Regions from separate parts of the Hymenobacter nivis genome, predicted to be linked through region 1. Evidence: riboswitches for the same ligand, from Rfam matches in the RefSeq annotation. Region 1 holds a riboswitch; the other holds the start of a gene.
The links. Region 1 has a riboswitch for cobalamin ahead of DDQ68_RS01400 (ABC transporter substrate-binding protein). Riboswitches for the same ligand answer to the same signal wherever they lie in the genome.
Positions count from the first base shown of each region.

Region 1 (7,600 bases):
AAAGCGCAAGCCGGCGTCGTAAGTCACGCTGTTCTCGTTTTTCAGGTTGGCGTTGCCCTGCGTGATGGCCACCTGACGGGCGCTGTCGGGTGCAGTTTGCGAGAAGCCGGCCACGTTGAAGGCGTCGGGCGTCACGTAGGCGCGGCCGATGGTGGCGTGCACCCGCAGACCGTCCGTCAGCGCGTACTGGGCCCCCAGGCTGGGGCTGAAAAACGGGTTGGTTTTTTTGCCCGGCGTGAAATCGGTGAGCAGGTCGGTCTGCTTCACATTATAGGTAATTAAGTCGTAGCGCACGCCCGGCGTCACCACCAGCTTGTCGGCCAGTAGGCTCAGCTGGCCCTGGGCGTAAATACCGGTCGTATTCAGCGCGTAGTTCGGGCTGTAGGGCATGCCGTTGGAGCCGTCGGGGTTGAATACCTGCGAGTTGCTGGTGGCCTCGTTGTGGTCGATGCCCACCGTGAGGCGCTGGCGGCCCAGCGTGATGACGTCCTTGGCCTGCAAGCCCTTCCAGAGGTACTGGCTCTGGTAGGAGCGGTAGGGCGGCACGGGGGCGTTGTTGTAGTCGGCCAGGGTATTGTAGTTACTGGTTTCTCTCGACGTATAGCCGCGCACAAACAACTGGTGGTGGGCGTAATTGCCGGTGGCGCTCAGGTCGAGGTTGCCGCGCTCGATGTCCTTGCTCGACGGGCCCAGGTTGCCGTAAAAAATATCGTTGGGGGCCTGTACCGTGGGGGCCCTAAACAGCTCACCGCGCACGTCCACGCGCCATTTTTCGCTCAGCTGGTAGCCCAGGCGCAGGGCCCCGGCGTAGTACTTCAGCTTGGTGAAGTCGCGGCGCTGATTATCGCCGCGGGCGTCGTCCACGGTTTTGGTGGTGCCGTCGGCAAAGGTTTGGGTGGCGCTGCTGGCGTCCAGGGCGCGGCGCAGAATACCGTTACCGCCCAGCTTGTAGTCCTGCCCGCGGTTGAAAAAGCCCGCCGACAAATCAAAATCGAGCCGCTTAGTGAGGTTGCCGCCAGTGGCCCCGCCAAATTTAACCGTTTGGTAGCTACCGTATTCGGCAAACAGCGAGGTGCGGATGGCCCCGCGCGACTGCCGCGTAATCACGTTCACTACGCCGCCCATGGCCTGCGGGCCGTAGAGGGCCGAGGCGGGGCCCTTGAGGACCTCTACGCGCTCCACGCTGCCCAGGTCGATGGTGGCGAGGTTGCTGGTGCCGGCCGGGCGGCCGTCCACCAGCAGCAGGGCCCGCTGGTTGAGGCCGTCGGTCTGAGGCCGGAAGCCGCGGATGCCCACGCCCGCCAGCAGGCCGGGGTACTGCACGATATCCACCGAAGCGTTCTTTTTCAGCACGTCGGTAAACTCCGCGGCCGGCGTCTGCTGAATGTCTTTCTGGCTGATGACCTGGATTTGCTGGGGTACTTGGTTGCGCGGCGTGGCGGCGCGGTTGGCCGTCACCACTACCTCGTTGAGACTTTGGCGTTGCAACGTATCGCCCGGGGCCACCACCTGGGCCCAGGCGGCGGGCGCCGCGCCGGCCAACAGGGCCGCGCCCAGCAGCAGCTTTATTTCGGGGCGCGGCGACTGGCTTTGTTGGGATAAAAAACGTTTTTTCATATGCAAGCGGAAGGGATCATTGTGAATGAATTATCTGATTTCCAGCGACTAAGTATTTGTTCTAATTATCTGTTTAAATGAGGACGGGCACTTTGCTAATTAGTCAACCAATTGGTTACTATTAACTTGACGCATCGTCCGCAGCAGCGCACCGATGGTGGCGTGGGACTGGGCGGCCTGGCCCGGTACTTGGCTCAACCAGGGCCCCAGGTCGGGGCCGGCGGGGGCCGTCACGCGCAGGGCGGCGGGCCCTGTGGTGGGCACGAAGCCCTCGCGCTCCAGGGCCCGGCGCGTCCAGAAAGCGGCGGCGCCCTCCCCTACCAGCTGCACCGGGGGCCCCGTGGGCGCGTGCAGAGCGAAGGTGCCGGTGCCCGCGTCGAAGGCCAGCCCCTCCCGCGCAAACGCCGCCGCAAAGGCCCCGCTCAGCACCAAATCCTCGGGCGTGCCGGTGCGCAGGGGCCCATCGGCGGGTAGCAGCCACACGCGGTCGGCGGCTTGCAGGGCCAGGTCCAGCTCGTGGGTCGAGAGCAGGATGGCCTTGCCCGTGGTGCGGGCCAGCTGGTGCAGCAAGCGCATGAGAGCCACACGGTTGGGCAGGTCGAGGTGGGCCGTGGGTTCGTCGAGCAGTACCACCGGCGTGTCCTGGGCGAGGGCGCGGGCCAGCAGCACTTTCTGGCGCTCGCCGTCGCTCAATTCACCCACCGGGCGGTCGGCGAAGATTTCGGTACCAGTGGCTTCCAAGGCAGCTTGCACCCGGGCTTCGTCGTGGGCCGAGAGGCTGCCCAGCCAGCCGGTGTGCGGGTGGCGACCCAGGCGCACCAGCTCGCGCACGGCGAGGTTGCCGGCGTCCACGCGGTCGGTGAGCACGATGCTGAGCTGGCGGGCGCGTTCGGGGGCCCCCATCGCCGCCAGCGGCCACCCGCCCAGATCGAGCCGCCCGCCAAGCGGCGGCTGCAAGCCGGCCAGCGTGCGCAGCAGCGTGCTTTTGCCCGCGCCGTTGGGCCCCAGCAGGCAGACCAGCTCGCCGGGCCACAGGGCCAGGCGCAGGGGCCCGGCCACCGGGTGGGGCGTCTTTCTGTTCATATAACCCACCGCCAGGTCCTCGGCGGTCAGCAGCGGCGCAGGGTTGGGCATGAGGGATTTAGTTATTGTTTGGTAGTTGTCGGTTGCTAGTGCGCGGGGAGTGCACTAGCAATCAATGAGTAGCAAAAGGATAATTGCAATAAAAAAAGGCGGTCATGCAGAGCGCAGCGAAGTATTTCTCCCGCTGACTACCCATTAATTGCTGCCGCGGGAGAGATGCTTCGCTACGCTTTGCATGACAGTCGAATGGTGATTCGATAACTCCATTTTTTACTTCCAGTTTTTCAGGAAAACGACGAGCGAACGCTATTGCGGCGCAGCACCACCCACAGTACCACCGGGGCCCCCAGCAGCGAGGTGACGATGCTCAGCGGGAGGACGGTTTGGCTGCCGGGGAGCTGGGCCAGGCAGTCGCAGCCCAGCGTGAGGGCGGCCCCCACCAGGCAGGCGCCGGGCAGCAGCACGCGGTGGTCGGCGGTGCGCAGCAAGCCCCGGGTGAGGTGCGGCACGGCGATACCCACGAAGCCAATCGGCCCACAAAACGCCGTGATGGCTCCCGCCAGCAAGCTGGTACTGAGGATGATACTTGTGCGCGCCCGGCCCACGGTCAGGCCCATGCTGCGGGCGTAGTTTTCGCCCAGCAGCAGGGCATTCAGCGGCTTGGCCGAGGCAAAAGCCAGCCCCAGCCCCACTGTCACTACGGCCGCCAGCACCACCAGGTGGGGCCCCACCACGCCGCCCAGCGAGCCGAACGTCCAAAGCAAATATTCCTGAATCTGCTCGGGGGCACTGAAGTATTGCCATAGGCCGACAATGGCCCCGGTGACGCTGCTAACCATCAGGCCCACAATAAGTAGCACCACGTTGTCGCGCACCCGGGCCGAGAGGGCCATCACCAGGGCCATCACCAGGGCGGCGCCGGCGGTGGCGGCCAGCACCAAGCCCCAACTGCCGCCCACGCCCAGCGCCCGGATGGCGAAGCCGCCCGCTGCGCCGCTGCCCCCGGCCAGCATTACGGCGGCCACGCCCAGCCCCGCCCCCGCCGTGAGGCCCAGTACTGAGGGCCCCGCCAGCGGGTTACGAAACAGCGTTTGCATCTGCAAGCCGCTCACAGCCAGGCCACTGCCCACGGCCAGCGCCGTCAGGGCCTTGGGCAGGCGAATCTCCCTCACGATGAACGCCCAGGCCGGGTTGTCGGCCGCCTGGCCCAGCAGAATCTTCACCACCGCCGCCAGCGGGATGCGCACGGGGCCCAGGGCAATGTCGAGCACGAAGCCCAGGGCCACCAGCCCCGCCAGGGCCAGCAGCCAAGCCGTGCGCCGCCGCCCGGCCGCGACCAGCGACGGCGGCGCGGCCGCCAGTTGGGCCGTGCTCATTTCAGCCACTGGTAATAGTAGAGCTGCCACGAGGGCAGCAGCTCGGGGTGCAAAATCTTGATCAAATCCGACAGCACGAGGTCGGGCCGCACCGCCCCCGATTCCCAATAGTCGTTGGAGCCCTGGGCGTTGGTGCGGCGGTTGTTGTTGTACACGCGGCCGGTTTGGAAGGGCGCGAAGGCGGCGTAGCGCGCATCCTGGGCCAGGATATCGGCCTTGGTGGCGGCGGTGCCGGTTTGCAGCCAGTAGTCGGCGGTGAGGGCCACGGGAGCCACGGTTTCGAACGACAGCGCCAGGCTGCCGCTGGGGGCCCGGGCCTGGTCCCAGGCGTAGGTGCAGCCCGCGTCGCGCAGGAACTGCGTGAGGTAGCTGTCGGTATCGGGCACGTACCACACGTCCTTAAACGGCAGGCCAACAACCACTTTAGGCCGCTGGGCGGCGTAGTGGCCTAGGGCCGCCAAGCGGTGGTAGGAGCGGGCCACCTGGTCAAATTTCCGGTTCACCAAATCTTCCTTGTTGAGCAGCGCGGCCAGCACTTTTACCCACTCGGCGCGGGCCAGGGGCGTGGTTTCCACCCACTCGGAGTTAATCATGACGGGCACGCCAGCGGCTTCCAGCGTCTGGAAGCGCGCCAGGCTTTCGCCGGGCCAGCCGGTGGCCATCACCAGGTCGGGGTGATGGGCAATAAGCTCTTCGTTGTTAAGCTCTTTGCCCTGGCCTACCTCGTAAATCTTGCCGGCGGCGATGCGCTGCCGCACCGGCGCGGCCGAGGCGTACTTGAAGCTACCCAAGCCCACTACCAGGTCGGCGGCCCCCAGGAAATCGGCCAGCGCTACGTGCATCGACGATAGGGCCACAAGGCTCCGCAGCGGCGTTTCGATGACGTGGGCATCGGCGTAGCCCGCTGGCCGCCCCGCCCCGCGGGGCACCAGCAGGTAGCGTGTAGCCGTGGTTTTCTGCTCGAACGGGCTCAGGATGGTGACCAGCTTGCCGCCCGCTACGTAGCTGATGGTGAAGCCCTTGGCGTACTGCACCGCAGTGCGCCCACGCGGCGCCCCGGCGACCGCTGCCCGAGGGGTAGCCGCCGGGGAAATTGTCGTTTGGCCAACGCCGGGCCGGGGCCCCACCAGCAGCAGAGCCGATAGCGTGAGGGTGCGCCAAACAGCAAAAAAAGGGGGTTTGCCGCCGGCACAGCCAGCGGGAAGCGGGGGGTTGGGCATGGTACAACGAGCCTTTCTGCCGAAAGCTGTGACTGTATGGAGCAAGCGGCAGGTCTTCTGACTTCCCCCGCCGGCCGATGGCCTTCCCATCCCCAAGAGGACAGTGGCGCCGTGTATCGGTCGGTTGGTGAGGGGGTTACAGCAGCGGAGACTGTCCCGGAATTACACCGGCTTCCCTTTTAAAATCGTTCCGCACCGCGGAAACGATTACCATTTGTTGGTGCAAAGGTAGGCTGAATTATTGGCCGCCGTGCGCTGGAGCCCCAAATTTGGCTACAGTCCAGCCGCCGCCCGCACGAAGGCCACGCGCGCCGCCACCGTGGTTTTAGGCAATTCCAGCACCGCAAAACCCAACCGCTGGTAGGTGCGCCGCAGGGCCCCGTGCAGCACCGTGGCCTCGGCAAACGTCTGCCAGCGCTCGGCGTCGTTCACGTAAATATCAGCCCACGGCGGCGCCAAAAACACCACCGGCTGGTATGGGTGCGCCGCCACTGCGGCGTAGCACGCAGCCGGCACGAGTAGCCCCGCAACCTCTAGGTAGGCAACGACATCAGGTAGCCCGCGGTCAAAAAATGTGACGCCGCCGCGCCGCGACGCCGCCGCGTGGTCGGCCACCATGCGGGCCATCGCCAGTTCGGCAAAGCCTGCCAAATCGAGCCACGGCACCCGGCCGCTACCCAGCGCCACCTGCTCCTGGATGAGCTGGCGCGACACTTCATCAGCCCCCGCGAAGCCAGCGGCTCGCAGGGCCCCCAGCAGCGTAGTTTTACCGGCCCCGGGCCCCCCGGAGATGACGTAAAGGGGCATTTTTATTATTACGCTCAATTACAAAGGCTCAATCATACAACTAGATAACCATTAGACCTCTTTCCTAAATAAGAATCACTTTTTCAATATTTAATAAAACTTACGCAGCCTCAAGTACAAGAACAGGAATAGATGAATTCTGCAATTGCTGCCGCAGCCATTCAGCCCAGGGTAGGCAGGCGGCCTGGTAGATGGTGCGGCCGATGGCGCGGGCGTATTGCCGCAACGTTACCCAGACTAAATAGCAACAAGTCAAATGATTGCGCTGCGCCTGCGCCTTGCGGCACTGGCATTTCTCGGAACCCGTTAATTGCTTGAAACTCCGGTGAAACTCCTCCACCTGCCAGCGTACCTGCACCGCCTCAATAACCATTTCCCGATTGAGATGAGCTGCCAAGTAATTGGTTATCACCCATTCAATGCTGCCGTCTATGGTAACCAGCTTGAAAAGTTTGACCCCAAACGGTACTTGTTGCAGGCGCACTTCCACGCCCCGGCTCCAGCCCCCCGCCGGCGGGTCGAGCGTGTTCAGGGACTGATAGCCCGTTTCCTTCCCTAAACTCACTAACCGATTGCTTTTCAGGGTGGTGAAAAACGTCCAACCGGCTTGCTCAATCACTTTCAGGTTCTCGCTGTTGGCATACCAACTATCAAAGAGCAGGGTGCGGGCCTGAATTTTTCCCTCTTCCACCACTTGTTTGAACATGGCCTGGAAGTGGTCGTTTTTCGTCAGCCCGTCCTGAGCAGGAGCGTATATGCGGAAGTCTAGCGACAGAAAATCACCGCTTTCGCCGCTGCTGTGGAATAGATTAACCAGCCCAATGCCCGTGACCAACCCGTGCACATTGCCCGAATATTGTCGCTGCGCTACTTCAATGAAGCGACTGTAGCGCTTATCCTGCACACTATCATCCACCAGCAGAAATGCTTCGGGTGAGTCGGCTACCAAAGGCTGTACCAACTCCCGTAACTGACCCGCCGAAAACGTGTTATTGCGCAAAAAGCGATATACCTGATCGTGGCTCATCTCTGGCAGGTGGACGGCCAAATGCGCCCCTATATAATTGCGCGGGGTGTTGAGCAAAAAATCAATGCAGGTCCTTTGGGTTAGCATAAAAGGTCGTTTTTAGCCCAAATTACGCCCTGTGCGTAAGTCCGATAAGTCCCAGAGCAGGCCGCGCTTGTCGTGGGCAAACGTACGGAGTACGTCGGTCACATACGGTTGGAGCTTGCTGAAGGTGGCCGAGTCGCGCGAGGCCGGGTCGCCGGGGCCCTGTGCCCAGCCCGAATTATGTACGCCCGTTTTGGGGGCCGGCTGGGGGCTGGGCTTGGCCTCCTTGTTCCAGCAGTCGTCCAAAAACACAAACAGCGTCTGAATGTGGTGCTTGACGGCCAGGCCCAGGTACTGGTCGACGCGCTTTTTGAAGCCCGCCGGGTCTTCCTGATACGCCAAGCTGTGCAGAAACACGCGCATGGTATTGAACCCAATGCCCTCGG
Region 1 covers NZ_CP029145.1:343,158-350,757, reverse strand. Annotated here, with positions in the region: gene DDQ68_RS01415 (TonB-dependent receptor) at 1-1,617, opposite strand, end outside; gene DDQ68_RS01410 (ABC transporter ATP-binding protein) at 1,717-2,751, opposite strand; gene DDQ68_RS01405 (iron chelate uptake ABC transporter family permease subunit) at 2,985-4,076, opposite strand; gene DDQ68_RS01400 (ABC transporter substrate-binding protein) at 4,073-5,110, opposite strand; cobalamin riboswitch at 5,327-5,526, opposite strand; gene DDQ68_RS01395 (AAA family ATPase) at 5,570-6,103, opposite strand; gene DDQ68_RS01390 (IS701 family transposase) at 6,204-7,217, opposite strand; gene DDQ68_RS01385 (hypothetical protein) at 7,230-7,600, opposite strand, start outside.

Region 2 (7,600 bases), 1.8 Mb from region 1:
ACCGCGTTGCTGTGGTTGCGCTCGGTAACCGGGATGTGCACCAGGCTGGCCGCCGCCAGGCCCGCCGTGAGCCCCGGCACTACCTCGTAGGGCACCTGCTGCGCCGTCAGATACCGGATTTCCTCCGCTGCCCGCCCGAAGATGAAGGGGTCGCCGGACTTCAGTCGAACCACGCGCTTGCCCTGCCGGGCATACGCCACCATTGCTTCGTTTATTTCCTGCTGCCGCTGCCGGGGGTCTACGTGGTCGCCGTATTTTTTGCCCGAATAAATGAGCGTGGCGTCAGGGGCACACAGGGCCATTACCTCCGCCGAAACGAGGTTGTCGTAGAGCACCACATCGGCCTGCCCCAACCGGCGCAGGGCCCGCACCGTGAGCAAGTCGGCGGCTCCGGGCCCGGCTCCGACAATGCTTACCAGGGGCGCAGAGGTATCGTTAGAGGATGTCACGCGCGGGTTGCTCAAAAATGGCTAACGGGTTGGGAAATAGAAACTGGTAATTCAGCCGGGCTTTTAGTTTCTCGGAGCTTACTACTTTGTGGGGTTGCGGCTGGACGGGTCCCATATCGGGCAGCGTAAAGTCCCGGGCTCGGGCCGCCGCGGCGTAGTAAGCCCGCCGCGTGGGATGAGCGTCGGCACTGGCATTAAATACCTCCCCCCAGGCCTGCTGGCGTACGATTTCGTGGATGATGCGCACGCAGTCGTCGCGGTGAATCACATTCATGGGCGTATCGATGGCCCGGCGGCGGCGCTCGATGGCCGCCGCACTATCCGGCAGCCGGTCGTAGCCGATTAACCCGCCAAACCGCAGCACCGTGGTGCGGAACGCCGGTTCCCGCTGGAGTAGCTGTTCGAGTTGATACACCACCATGCCGCCCGGCTTAGTCGGTGCCGGCGCAATATCCTCGGTAGCAAGTTGCTCATTATCACCGTAAACTGAAGTGGAGCTGATGTACAGTACCTGCCGCACCCCGCTGGCCCGCGCCCGCTCGATGAGTCGCTCGAATTGCGCCAGCTGCTCGTCCTTGGGTTTGCCCGGTTGGGGCGGCACCGTAATAAGGAGCGTCGGCGCGTGCCAGAAAGGGCTGTCAGACAAGGCGTTTCCTGCTGCCAGCTCGATGGCAAAAGCGTTCAACCCCAACCGGCTCACTTCCGATACGCCAGCGGCACTGGTGCGGGAAACGCACATCTCATAACCATGCACTTGCAGGTACTGGGCCAGGGGAAGGCCCAGCCAGCCGCCGCCCAGCACGCTGATGGGCTGATGGGCTGATTGGGAAAGCAAGGGAAGGGGGGAAATAGAAGACATAAGTGCGCGCCGTGTCGCTGGTCAACCCTGATACAAAACCGATTCCGCCAGTAGCTCCCCGGCCAGTAGATGGTCCGCTACCAACGCCGCTGCCTTGTCGGCCGTGAGGTGCTGGTACCAAGTGCCCTCGGGATGAATGAAGACCACCGGGCCGTGCAGGCACTGGTCAGTGCACTGGGTCCGGACCGTGTGCAGCTGGCCCTTGGCCCCTGCCTGCACAATGGCCGCCCGAATGTGCGTGGTCGTATCCGCCGCCCCTTTTTTCAGGCAAGAGTCGCCATTGCAGATAAAGGCAATGCGCTGAACGGTGGAAAGGTCTTTTGCCATGAGCAGTAGCAACTAAGCCAGCCCGATTAGGAAGCTGGCCCGCCACCGGGCAAAAGGAACGAGCAACCAGCAGTCTCTGCGGTACTAAACTGGTAACCCACAGCTTTTCTCCCGAAAGCAAGGTGGAGGTAATGCTGACTGGCAGGTCTTCTGGCTCGTTCAACAACTGAGGCCTTCCCATAGCCGGCGCTACAGTGACATCTATTCTCAGGTGCGGGGCTGAACTTACAGCAGCGGGAACTGCTCCGGATTTACACCGGATTCCCTTTTAAGGGCATTCGCAAGCGAATGCACACCAATCAACGGCGCAAAGGTAGGGTTGCCCCGACCATTTAGCCGTATTTGCCCTCCTTCCCCCAGACTAACCGCACTATGTGCATCGGGGTAAATTTGCGGCTCACGTCATTGGTTTGATGTCACTACCCACCTGCTTAGCCGACGTACCGGGCTTTCGTCGGCAGAATAAAAACTTTGGCGGTGGTCTATTGGAGAGTGAAGCAGTAAATTAGGGCATGGTTTATACGCAACATTTGTGTGCCCGCTACGGCAGCGAACACATCCGCCGCAACGGCACGCAGGGCGGCCAGCCCAAATACCAGTGCAAAGCGTGCGGGTACCAAGCGCGGTTTGTGCCGGCGGCGCTCGCCAAAGCGGCGCAGTACGCCCAGGTCGAAGCCTTGCTCACCGAACGGAATTCCCAGCGTAGCATCGTGCGCGCCACCGGCGTGGCGCGGATGACCATCGCCAGGCTAATATAGGACTTACGCAAACGCGAGCGAAGGCTGGCGTAATTCATGTCGCATATACTCATCCAAAAAGCCTTGTTTGAGCTGATAGACGGTTTGTTTGGTTTGGTAGGCGGCTTGTTTAAGGCAGGTCCAAGCGCGCACGGCCAGGGCAATATGATTGCGCTGACTGCGGGCCAGCCGGCACTGGCAGGCCTGCACGCCGGTGAGTTGCTTGAGTTCGCGGTGAAACTGCTCAATCGTCCAGCGGACGCTGCTTTCGTGTTCGGCAGCGGCCGTGTGCAAGGGCTCAACCTCGTTGGTGAGGAGGTAGTCCGTCCGGTGGGTGGACACCAGTACGCGGAAGAGTTTCAGTTTGCAATCTTTGGGCATGCCCTTCACTTTCAGGATTTTGCCAGCTTCTACTTCGGCGGCCGACCAGCACAGGCAGGCCACGGGCTGGTAGGGCTGCTGGCCGCCGGAATCATCGACGAGCCGGTTGCTTTTCAGCGGGCAGTAAAATGTTTTGCCTTCGTCCAGCAGCCACTTGAACAGGGCCGTGGTGGCGTACCAGCTATCCATGAGCACCGTGCGGTATGGGATACTGCGCGGGGCCAATTGCCCGAGCATGTCGGCCACATGGTCGAGCTTGGTCTTGCCGTCGGTGTCGGGGGCGAAAAGGCGGTAGTCAATGAGCCAGAACTGGTCGGTTTCGGGGTTGACGTACACACACGTCACCAGGCCGATGCCGGCAATCACGCCGTGGGCGTTGCCGCTGTACTGGCGGCGTACGAGTTCGATGCGCCGGCTGTGGTGCTTGTCGAGCACCGTGTCGTCAAACAGGACGTAGCCCCGCGCGCTGAGCATCACCTGTGGGCGTACTTGCTGCCAGAGCTGGCGGGGGGTGAAACGCCGGGTTTTGAGAAAATAGCGCACGTTGTCGTGCGAGAGGCCCTCCAGATGCTCGGCCAGATACGTCCCCGTGTAGTTGACCTGGCTGCTCACCAAAAACTGCCCGTACAGTTGTGCCGTCACTTTCATGGCTTTTCCTTTCAAGTTACACTTTTTGCGTAAGTCCTATGTAATTGATAATTATAACCTCACTCTTCAATAGACCACTACCAAAACTTTCGCCATAAATTACTAAACATACTTGTTATCAGCATCATAGCCGTGATGAGTGGGGCCGATGATTTTGAGGAAATCGCCTAGTTTGGCCAGTAGAAAGAGGCCGTCTTCCGGCGCTACCGCTGCCTGGACAACGGCATTCCGTCCGACGATACCTTTCGACGGGTCTTTCAAGGCTTGGACGCGGCAGTTGCTACCAGCCGACCAAATCGGTCAGGTCTGCATCGATGGCAAAACACTGCGCGGCGCCGGCCCGCGGGCCTTGCACCTGGTCCCGACCGTGGCGCAACTGGCTAGGTGTATAGTCCCAGGGGATGGGAAAGGGGACTTTTGTCGTAGCTTTCAGGCAACTCTATGGGAAAAGTACCACACGGCTGCGCCACCACAACGCCGGCAACTCGGCGCCTTATCCAGCAAAGTACAGAAGGCGTACAAACGCTAGCCAAGCGCCTGGGCTTGACCCAGGGCACCGTGCGCAAGTGGCGGCGGCGTACCAGTACGGAAGAGGCTGTGCGCGGCCCCAAACCGGCCTCCACCGTGCTCACTCCCGTGGAAGAGGCGGCTATCGTGCTCTTCCGCCAGCACACGCTGCTGCCACTCGATGACTGCCTCTATGCCTTGCAGGAGACGCTTCCGCACCTGAGCCGCTCGGCCCTGCACCGCTGCTTCCAACGCCACGGCATCAGCCGCTTACCCCCGGCCGACGAGCCGGCAGCTGGGGCGGGTAAGGCGCTGTTTAAGGCCTACGAGCTGGGCTACCTGCACGTGGATTTTGCCGAAGTCCAGACGGAAGAAGGCAAGCAGTATTTGTTTGTGGCCATTGACCGCACCAGCAAGCTGGCCTTCGCTGAGTTACAGCCACAGGCCACGCAGGCCATCGCCACGGACTTTTTGCGCCGGGTCTTGCCGCAGATTCCCTACAAGGTGCATAAGCTATTGACAGACAACGGTATTCAATTCTGAAACTTGCCGCATCATACGAAAGTTGGTCGCCATCCGTTCGGCCAGCTCTGCGACGAGTGGGGCATCGAGCAGCGCTTTACCAAGCCCGCTCACCCCTGGACCAATGGGCAGGTGGAGCGGATGAACCGGACGGTGAAGGAAGCCACGATTAAGCAGTTTCACTACGAGACGAGCGCGCAGTTGGCCAGTCACTTACAAGCCTTTTTGCTGGCTTACAACTACGCCAAGCGGCTCAAGCGCTTGAAGGGCCTGACCCCGCACGAATTTATCTGTGCGGAATGGCGAAAAAATCCTACTATCTTTCATCGCGACCCAACCAAAAAACCCCTTCCCCATACACCGGGACCATACACCTAGGGCTTGAGCCTGGCCCAGGTAGCCACGGCGGGCAAAGGACAGAAACGGGCCCGCCAGCCCCGATGTGCCGACCCTGCTCTACGTGCGCGGCTGCCTCGTCAGTTTCGATGCGCTCAGGTGTCAGCCGGTCATTGCGGCCCAAATCAGCCACCAAGGCGGCGATCACCGGCTGGCCCTCCAGGGCAATCAGGCTACACTGTTGGCCGCAGCCGAACGCGCCCTGGCCCAGGTGTCCGCCCGGCAGACGCTCGAATCCTGGAGTCTGGCCTCCCACAACACCCCGCTCTGCACGCACGTCGGCGTGCAAACCGACTTACGCTGGGTCGATGAGCAAAGCCGCTGGCCGGGGCTGGCCGCCCTGGACCGGGTCGAAACCACCCGCTATTCCGCAGACGAACCGCCCCAGCCGCAGGCTGTGCGCTATTACCCGAGCAGCCGCGCCACCCTTAAGCCCGCCCAGGCCACAGCCGCCATACGCTACCACTGGGCCATCGAAAACAAGTTCCACTGGCACCTGGATGTTACGCTAGGCGGTCGTGTGTTGAGTATGTAGAGAGGGCATATCTTTTGGGATGGTTTTAGAACCCGTTCTCTGCCCGTCCTGTCAGCAACCGGATGCCGTCTATCGGCACGGCAAAGCCACCGATGGCACCCAGCGCTACCGCTGCACGGCCTGCCGCCGCACCTTTCAACTACGCTACCGCCATAAAGTGCATGCGGTGGGCGTGCGGGCTAAAATCATGGACATGGCCCGGAATGGCAGCGGGATACGGGATACAGCCAGGGTGTTGGGCATCCGTCCTCAAACCGGGATGGGCGAGCTAAAAAAAAGATTGAAGCCGGAAGGCACTGCCCCCCGTGCCATCCCACTTACGCGCCGGAGCCGGGAGCTAACTTGGGGCAGTATGCCGACGAGAGGTGGTCGGTTGTACGCGACAAAAAGCAGCAGCGCTGGCTCTGGTGGGTAGAAGATGCGGCGAGAGGGCAAGTCGTGGCGTTTGTGTTTGGGCGGCGTACCCACGCCACGTTTCGGCGGTTATTGGCCGTGCTGGCAGCGGCCGGCTGGGCCGTGGAAACCTGGTTTACCGATGCCTGGGGGCCTTGCCTGTTTGCCCGCCGAGCAGCGCCAAACAGGCAAGGCCCCCAGGCAACGGCTGGAACGCAAGCACTTGCCCTTGCGCACCCGTCTCAAACGACTGACGCGCCGGAAGAATTGCTTCTCTAAAAAACAATTCTTTCACGACGGCCTGATTACCTTATTCATCTTCCATTTCTTCTTTTAATAGGACTTACGCACTTTGAGGTAATTTAGGCAAAAACGTACGCTTATGCTCACTCAAACCACTTACATCGAGTACCTGCTCAGTACGCCTACGAACTACACCTGTACGCATCTGACGGCCCATTTGCCCGACGTGAGCCACGACCAGGTGAATCGGTTTTTGCGTACGAGCAAGCTACCGGTCAACTAGTTGCGCGAGCTGGTTCTGCCCTTGCTCCGCGACTCCCCCGCGGCCTTTTTGCTCGTGGACGACAGCGTGCAAGACAAGCGTTATGGCCGCTTCATCGCCGTGGCCAAGCGCCAGTACGCGGGCAACGCGCACGGCATGGTCACGGGCATCGGGCTGGTCAACCTCGTGCACAGCAGCGGCGAGGCCGGTGATTTTCTGCCCCTGGACTACTGCGTATACGCGCCCGATGCCGACGGACAGACGAAAAACGACCATTTCCTAGCCATATTTGACCAGGTAGTGGCCGAAGACAAGCTGCTGGCCCGCACGATTTTATTCGATTCCTGGTACGCGGGCAGCACGAATTTGAAGCGCATCCACCGCGCGGGTTGGACATTTTTCACAACCCTGAAAAGCAACCGGTTGGTGAGCCGGGCCAAGGAAAGTGGCTACCAAGGCCTTGATACGCGCGAACCGCCGCCCCACGGGTGGAGCCAGGGCGTGGAAGTACGCCTAAAAGAAGTGCCCTTTGGGGTAAAGCGCTTCAAGCTAGTGGCCACAAACGGCGACATGGAATGGGTCATGACCAACCACTTGGCCGCGTACCTGACCCGTGAAATAGTCATTGAGGCCGTGCAGCTACGCTGACAGATAGAGAAGTTTCACCGCAGCTTCAAGCAACTGACCGGATCGGAGAAATGCCAGTGCCGCAAGGCCACGGTACAGCGCAACCATTTGACTTGTTGCTATTTGGCGTGGGTGTCGCTCCACCAACACGCCCGCCGGATGGGGCAAAGTATTTACCAAGCACACCAACAGCAATGGGCACCCTACCTGCGGCACTTGCTCCAAAAACCGCTCATTCAAGCACTTGCGTAGCCGAGTGCGTAAGTCCTATTTAACTATCTACACCCCTAACACACGACCCAAACTTTTAACCAGGGCCGTAGTTGGTGAGAGCTGTACTTCATAAAAATTATTTATGTTAACCATAAACTATATAAATTTTCATTAATACTTATTTGCCTGCACTTTTGCGCCACGTTTTTCGGCAATCAGCCCAAAAACATACCTCATCAGTGCCTATATGCATTTTCTCTTTCTATCAATACTTCCCTACATCCTCATTATCGGCCTGCCGCTGGCGGGGGCCATTGTAAACGAGTTATTTTTCAGAACAGAGCCGATTCGGGGTGCGCGGCTGACTACTGCCGCTGTCTGGTCGGGCGGACTGCTGGCCGTGTTGGCCCTGATCGATACCACGCTGAATCCGGGCAGGGTCAACGTAGCCGGGTTTCAGGGCGACGCGCTTGCCTGGCTGATGGCCACGCTTGTGTTGCT
Region 2 covers NZ_CP029145.1:2,171,802-2,179,401, reverse strand. Annotated here, with positions in the region: gene cobA (uroporphyrinogen-III C-methyltransferase) at 1-449, opposite strand, end outside; gene DDQ68_RS09635 (NAD-dependent epimerase/dehydratase family protein) at 436-1,284, opposite strand; gene DDQ68_RS09630 ((2Fe-2S) ferredoxin domain-containing protein) at 1,330-1,635, opposite strand; cobalamin riboswitch at 1,759-1,950, opposite strand; gene DDQ68_RS09625 (transposase-like zinc-binding domain-containing protein) at 2,148-2,393, shown strand; gene DDQ68_RS09620 (IS701 family transposase) at 2,397-3,401, opposite strand; gene DDQ68_RS22775 (hypothetical protein) at 3,504-3,662, opposite strand; partial or broken gene DDQ68_RS09615 (IS481 family transposase) at 3,843-4,808, shown strand; gene DDQ68_RS09610 (ISAs1 family transposase) at 4,873-5,361, shown strand; gene DDQ68_RS24745 (IS1 family transposase) at 5,381-5,776, shown strand; partial or broken gene DDQ68_RS24740 (hypothetical protein) at 5,776-5,847, shown strand; gene DDQ68_RS24735 (IS1 family transposase) at 5,897-6,091, shown strand; partial or broken gene DDQ68_RS24965 (IS701 family transposase) at 6,137-7,138, shown strand; gene DDQ68_RS09585 (proton-conducting transporter transmembrane domain-containing protein) at 7,347-7,600, shown strand, end outside.
Region 2: linked by a shared signal. The riboswitch ahead of DDQ68_RS09630 ((2Fe-2S) ferredoxin domain-containing protein) and the one ahead of DDQ68_RS01400 (ABC transporter substrate-binding protein) in region 1 are both predicted to bind cobalamin.